2 regions of the Desulfosporomusa polytropa genome follow, and region 1 is predicted to be linked to the other one. Evidence: predicted binding sites of a transcription regulator. Region 1 holds the regulator's gene; the other holds the start of a gene.
What was found. The regulator HrcA, encoded in region 1, represses chaperone genes, less so after heat shock. The targets are predictions, from matches to a motif close to TGTTAGCACTCNNNNNNNNNGAGTGCTAACA.
Positions count from the first base shown of each region.

Region 1 (3,792 bases):
AGAGCTTGTTAAACTGGACATCTTACTTAACGGCGATCCTGTTGATGCCCTGAGTGTTATTGTCCACAGGGATCGGGCTACTCATCGTGGTCGGCAGCTTGCCGAAAAGCTTAAAGGGATTATTCCCCGGCAAATGTTTGAGATTCCCATTCAGGCTGCCATTGGCAGCAAGGTAATTGCCCGCGAGACAGTAAGAGCCATGCGTAAGGATGTACTTGCCAAATGTTATGGAGGCGATATTACCCGTAAACGGAAGCTACTGGAAAAGCAAAAAGAGGGTAAAAAACGCATGAAACAAGTGGGTAGTGTAGAAGTTCCCCAGGAAGCCTTTATGGCAATTTTAAAGATGGACTAAGGTAGAGTTTGATATGAGTAAGCTTGGTTTATATGTGCATATTCCGTTTTGCCAGCAAAAATGTTTGTATTGTGATTTTTCTTCGTATGCTCGATCTGAACATTTGTTTGATTCCTATACTACCGCCTTGTGTCAGCAGATTGTTGATCAGGGCGGTATGCTTTGTAAACCACCTGTTGACACAGTCTATATTGGTGGAGGCACACCCAGTGTACTGCCTGTGCCTCTTTTGGAAAAAATACTTAAAGGTCTTATGGCAAACTTTGCTATTCAAGCCGGGGCGGAAATTAGTATGGAGGCCAATCCAGGTACTGTTACCAAAGATCAATTGATTGCAGTAAAGTCTATGGGTATAAATAGACTGAGTTTTGGTGTTCAATCCTTTAATGATACATTGTTAACTAGCCTGGGGCGGATTCATCGAACAGTGGATAGCCTTACTGCCATTGAATATGCTCACACGGCTGGCTTTACAAATATAAGCATTGATTTGATGTACGGCCTGCCAGGGCAAACTAGTGATGGTTTTGCCTGTGAACTTGAGCAGGCAGCAGCCTTGAATACCAGTCATATTTCAGTCTATGGCCTCAAGCTGGAAGAAGGTACTCCTTTAGCGACTGCGTATGATCAGGGCAAAATCAATTTACCAGATGAGGCGGAAGAAGAAGCTATGTATGATTGCATGGCGGATTTCTTACCAAAACAGGGTTTATTACGCTATGAAATTTCTAACTTCGCCCGCCCGGGGCAAGAGTGTCGGCATAACCTGAAATATTGGCAGTACCAGCCGTATCTGGGTCTTGGTTGTGCAGCCCATTCTTTCTTACAGGGTAGACGGATAAGCCAGGTAACCGGAATTGAGGAATATAGTAAGGCTATGGCAACAGGCAGTTCACCTGTTGCCATGCAAGAAAACCTTACAAAAAATGAGTCGATGGCTGAATATATTTTTTTAGCCTTACGAACAACACAAGGAATGGGAATTGCAGAGTTTGGCCAATATTTTAATACTGACTTTTTTGGTCATTTTGGTAAAGTGTGGGATAATCTCCACCGGCAGCAGCTAGTAGCAACAGATAAGCAACAGATATGGTTGACTGAGCATGGGATGAAATTTGGTAATATTGTATTTCGTTCGTTTTTACCTGACTAAATACACGTTTACCATCTTGACATTAATCCCAAGGAGTGGTATTTTTTTAGTAGGTATTAGCACTCGACTGATGTGAGTGCTAACAAGAGGAGGTGGAGCTGATATTAGATGAAAGAAAGCGTCAAATTCTGCAGGCTATTATCGATGATTATATATCTACTGCCGAACCGGTCGGTTCGCGGACAATTGCCCGTAAATATGATTTAGGCATTAGTCCGGCCACTGTCCGCAATGAAATGGCAGATTTGGAACTTTTGGGATATCTTGAACAACCCCACACTTCTTCTGGAAGAATACCGTCTGTTAAAGGCTACCGCTTTTATGTTGATTGCTTACTGGCGCCACCTCAGATTTCCGATAGAGACATTGCTATCATTGATAATTGGTACCATACCAAAGCACGCCGGATTGAAGAAGTTTTTCAAGAAACTGTAAAAATTCTGTCCCGCATGACCAGGAATGTTTCTATGGTATTGGCGCCGCAAGTATCGCAGCAATGTACCTTTAAATACATTCAGTTTTTGCCGCTTGATGAGCGACGTTCCATTGTTGTTATCGTCACAGATACAGGTCTGATAGAAAATAAAATCATTGCAATACCTGAGGGACTTAGTCATGAGGATTTGGGTCGCGTGGCCAACGCTATAAATTCTCACCTCGGAGGTTTGGCGATTGATCGAATCACCACGCCTGTGCTGAAAGATATCCAAAATGATATTTTGCCTGATCCGCAAGTTTATGAGCGCGCGATTGCGTTGTTACGACAAGTTCTCACTGTTGACAAAAATGAGAAGGTGTATCTTGGCGGCACTACGCAAATGCTAAATCAACCAGAATTTAGGGACGTTGATAAAATCAAAGGCCTATTAACAATGCTTGAAGAAGACCGGCTTTTGTGTGATATTCTCCACATGTCCAATAGTGATGGTGTGATTGTTACAATTGGTCAGGAGAATAAATATTCTGGCATTCATGATTGTAGTGTTGTTCAGGCTACCTACCGTATTGATGGTCAAGTGGTAGGGACAGTAGCCGTGCTTGGACCGACGAGAATGGAATATGGTAAAACCATGTCGGTACTTAAGTTTATGCAACGTCATTTAGGTGAAATTTTGAAACAGTATAAAGTGTTATAGATGGGAGGAATCACATGAATTTGAAGCAAGCTGGCAGTGGTGCTGATGTTGATGAGCGTTTGGCCGCCCTGCTAACAAATGCCAATGCTGTACGGGCAATAACTGCTGCTGTAGAAGGCACTATTGGTCCTAAAGGGCTTGATACTATGCTAGTTGACCGTTTTGGAGAAGTCATTATTACCAATGATGGTGTTACGATATTAGATAAAATGGATGTTAATCATCCGGCCGCAAAAATGCTTATTAATACGGCAAAAGCGCAACAGGCAGAAGTCGGTGATGGTACGACTACAACCACGATTATGGCTGGCAGCCTAGTGTCAGAGGGTGTAAATCAAGTCATGCGCGGCGTGCCGGTAGCTAGAGTGATTGAAGGCGTAAAATATGGTATTGCCAAAATTTTAGCTGGTGTACGTGAGCGCTCACGTACTATTACTGAGGTTGAAGATCCTATTCTCCGGAGTATTGCCATGATTGCCGGGCGGGAGCATGAGGATATCGCCGATTTGGTTGTAAAAGCAGCTAAGCTGATTGGTGTAGAAAAACTTAATGAATACAATTTTAAGTTATCTGAAATTATCACAGCAGAAGCGGGTGCTGACAACGAAGTATTTATGGGCGTTATTGTTGATCAAGAACGTATGTCACAAGAAATGCCGGAAGAAATACTAGCTGCAAAATTACTGCTTATTGATGATGCACTTGAACCTGAAGAAATTGAAGATGAGGCACTAAGTACCGAAACCGGTTTTAAACGCTATATCGATTTGCAGGATGAGTTTAAGAAAAATGTACAGAAAATTGTCGACCTGGGCATTAGCATAGTCATGGTGGACCGGGGCGTACATAGTGCTGCTGAAGAAATACTTACAGATGCTAATATAATGGTTATTGAACGTGTATCCTCTAAAGATTTGCGGCGGGTGGCCGACCACACAGGAGCACGTATGATTAAACGCACAGGTCTTAAAAAAGAACTTGGCGATATTGGTAAGTACCTGGGTACTGCAGAAAAAGTATATCAGGATGAAAAACTTGAACAAGTGCGCGTCATTGGTGGTAAGGGCAAACCTATGGCTACTATTTTGGTCGGCGCAGCTACAGAAGAGGTGGTAGGAGAACGTGAGCGTATTGCTAAAGATGCGGCG
Region 1 covers NZ_AP042400.1:1,069,536-1,073,327, forward strand. The annotation lists gene lepA (translation elongation factor 4) at 1-355, shown strand, start outside; gene hemW (radical SAM family heme chaperone HemW) at 369-1,508, shown strand; gene hrcA (heat-inducible transcriptional repressor HrcA) at 1,610-2,644, shown strand; gene ACZ449_RS06855 (TCP-1/cpn60 chaperonin family protein) at 2,659-3,792, shown strand, end outside.

Region 2 (3,792 bases), 460 kb from region 1:
GTATGCGACCATCCGCTTGCAAAAACGGAATAGGCAGTATTGTTTTTTATATAGAGCAGAAGAAAAGCGCCGCCCAGAATAAGTCTGGTAGGCGCTTGGTGCTATTATGCGCGATGGGCCATTAGATGGGCCACTTTATTAGCAAAACTGATGGGATCATCCGGGGTAATCCCTTCCATGAGTAATGCTTGTCCATACAGTAAATCACAATAATCTTTAAATGGGTCAGAGTCAGGGGCCGTCTGATACAGATTCTTCAGTATCCCAAATAGCTCGTGTTCAGGATTAATTTCAAGAATCCGGTTAGCTTTATACATAGTTTTGTTCATTTCCGATAAAATTTGTTCCATAGATAGGCTAATGCCGCTATCATCGCTAACCAGGCATACGGCACTGGTTTTTAGGCGATTACTGATTTTAACGTCAGCTACTTTGCCAGTTAGACGTTCCTTAATGGCTTTAATCAGCGGCTCATTTTCTTTTGCTAATGCCTCAACATCTTTTTTAGTTTCAGGGGAGTCAACGTCGTCCAGTTCTAGGTTGCCGCGGCTGACTGACTGAAACTTTTTCTCTTCATATTCTTGTAAGGCATCAATAGCAAATTCATCTACCCGATCAAAAAGATAGAGTACTTCAATGTTCTTTTCGCGCAGTAATTCCATTTGGGGTAAGCGCTCCACGGCGGAGCGGTCTTTGCCTGTTGCATAGTAGATAACCTTTTGGTTTTCCGGCATGCGTTTGGTGTAGTCTTCCAGCGTAGTCAGCTCATCGGTTGCGTGCGAGGTGGCAAAGAGCAGGAGATTCTTTAGCTTGTCCCGGCTCTGGAACTCAGAATAGATGCCAGTTTTGATGGCTTTGCCGTACTCTTGCCAAAACTTTTCGTATTTGGGGCGGTCTTTTGTTAGCATGGTTTCCAGTGTTTTTAGTACGCTTTTTTCCAAATTTTTGCCAACCCGTTTTAATTGTTGACTCTGTTGGAGAAGTTCACGAGATATATTGAGGGAAAAGTCGGGGGAGTCAACTAAACCGCGAACAAAACGTAAGTAATCAGGCAACAGGTCTTGACAATCATCCATGATAAAAACATTTTTTGAGTATAAACGGATGCCTGTCGTAGACTCGCGCTGGTAGAAGTCAAAAGGTGCATGGGAAGGAAGAAATAGCAGACTGGTATATTCTACAGCACCTTCGACTTTGGAGTGGATAATTTCCAGGGGGTCTTCCCAATCATGGAATAGATTTTTGTACAGCTGATGATACTCCTCTGGAGTGATATCGTTTTTATTTTTGGTCCAGAGGGGGGCCATAGAGTTAAGCGTACGAACTTCTACGGTCTTAGTGGGCTGGGCATCTTCTATTACTTTGCCGTCCGCATCAAGCGGTTTTTCCTCATTAACAAAATTCATTTTAATAGGATAACGGATATAGTCCGAATATTTCTTGATTAAATTTTGCAGGAGGTAGTTGTTGAGGAAGTTTTCCTCAGAATGCTCAGCAGAGCGATACTCTTCCTTAAGGGTCAAGATGATGGTTGTACCGCGGGTGTCTTTGGCACATTCTTCAATTGTATAGGTGCCATCACCGTTTGATTCCCAGCGAATCCCGATAGACTGACCGGGAGCACGAGTAAGTAAGGTGACTTTTTCAGCCACCATGAAGGCCGAATAGAAACCAACACCAAATTGGCCAATTAGTTCAGTGTCAGCCGCTGAACCACTAGTTTGTATCTTATCAAGGAAGGCTTTCGTGCCAGATTTAGCAATTGTGCCGATATTTTCCACAACTTCGTCATAGGTCATACCCATGCCATTGTCAGAAATGGTGAGAGTGTTGGTTGCTTCATCAGGAAGGATAAAAATTTCAAAATCAGCGTTGTTCTCAAGCAAGTTAGGATTAGTTAATGATTCAAACCGGATTTTATCAATAGCATCTGAGGCGTTAGAGATAAGTTCCCGTAAAAAGATCTCCCGGTTAGTATAAATTGAGTGAATCATTAGATCCAGTAGCTGCTTAGTTTCAGCCTGGAATTCTTTTGTTTGTTTGTTGATTGTTTCTTGAGACATTACGAACCTCCAATATCATCAAAAATTCTTTTGTTAGCACTCTTGGGTGTTGAGTGCTAACACTATTTAAATAATAACGAAAATAATTCATAAAATCAAATATCCGATAACATAAAAATGACAGATACCGGCGTATTCCTACCAAATATGCAAAATATCTCCTGCTTTTGTGATATAGCATGTTTTTTCTCAAAACGCGTTCTAATTTCCCTTAATTATACGCAGCACTGGCAGGGCCAGACTAGTTATAGTCAAGATAAAGATTCCGATTGCTCCCGCTATATTGCCATTATTTTTTAGCCACCTGGCATATGTTAAGGCATGAAAGCCAATAACAGCACCTATGCCGAGATATATATAATCCATTAGTCATTACCCCTTATCGGCATGCTCTTAAACATTAGCCCGGTACGACGGATTTTAGTATTGATTTGGACATGAATTTCAGCCTCAGAATAACGGTCATTCCAGTTAAAACTGACAACTTCATCATAGGTTTTGAACTTAGGTCTGAAGTAGCGGCCGAAATTAACAACATCAGTTTCTAATTCTTGTGTATGTTTAAGCATATCTTCCATTTGTAGTTTGATGGCTTCCGACACCTGGGTTTCTAAACTTTTCCTGCTGTCCTCGGATTCATAGTTGATACCGCTGGCAATGCTGGTGATTTCACCCTCTAACAGCACATCAATAAATATGACAGGGCGGTTATTTACGAAATCAACGTTAATTTGTGGATTTTTGCCTAACCGCAAAAGAAGATGCACATTCTTCTCAGACATTTTGGGATCAGCTATAGTTAAAAATCCTTTTGGAAATTTTCCCATAAGGATTGCAACCATGCGCGTTTCTTCGTTAGTCAACATTCCTGCCAATTTGTCCCCCTTAAACACAGCCGTACCAAGAACCGAAGCCGGGTTTCCGCCTTCACGCGCTATATCGCCAGGAAGATATTCATTAGTTCGTTCTGGTGGAGTTGGTTTAGCACTAGGCCTGTCTGTTCCCGATAGGGGACTAATTCCTGCCAACACGGTATAGGGAGCGCCGCTTGCATCCTTTAGTCGATTATAAAACTCATGAACATGGGTAGGCAATAAATAGCCGGTTTCAGTCCCCGATAACAAGATGCCTTCAATCCAGCGTGAAGGCAGTACTTCAATTGATGGTCTAGTTTCTTTGATAAAATCCTGTGCCGTACCACGAACCACCATCATAAACATAGATCCACGAAATTCACGAAACCGGAGGAATGGTCCTACTAAATCTCCCACCCCTCGCCGTGCTAGTTCTTCACTGATAATCCAGACCTTAATATGGGATAAATCAGGGGATCTGCCAACTGAGGCGCTAAGCAAAGACCGGGCTTCTGCTAAGGAAGGGGCTTTGATGGTAACAACAGCGACGCTCTTGTCACTGCTGTCACCGCTGCTACCGCCACTAGTGCCTAGTGCCCTGGGAATAGCAATCATATAAGTAATATTCAGCTGTTTGTTTGGCAATGAATCAACACCGACGGCTAAAACATAGGCTACCTCGTCAGTTTCCTTAGCACCTGAACAACCTGATACTATAAGGCATATTGCTAAGCCTAAAGATATAATAATCAATCGGAAGGACATGACGCGTCCCCCTTTTTTATAGCCTTCACTATAGACGCAACTAGCAGTAATAGTGGGGTAGCGACTAGACCCACAGTAAAGAAGTTAGTTATTACAAGCCCATCTAGGCG
Region 2 covers NZ_AP042400.1:1,525,892-1,529,683, forward strand. The annotation lists gene htpG (molecular chaperone HtpG) at 105-2,063, opposite strand; gene ACZ449_RS08945 (hypothetical protein) at 2,265-2,429, opposite strand; gene ACZ449_RS08950 (Ger(x)C family spore germination protein) at 2,429-3,682, opposite strand; gene ACZ449_RS08955 (GerAB/ArcD/ProY family transporter) at 3,667-3,792, opposite strand, start outside.
Region 2: the regulator HrcA is predicted to act here: its motif matches at 2,095-2,125, upstream of htpG (molecular chaperone HtpG).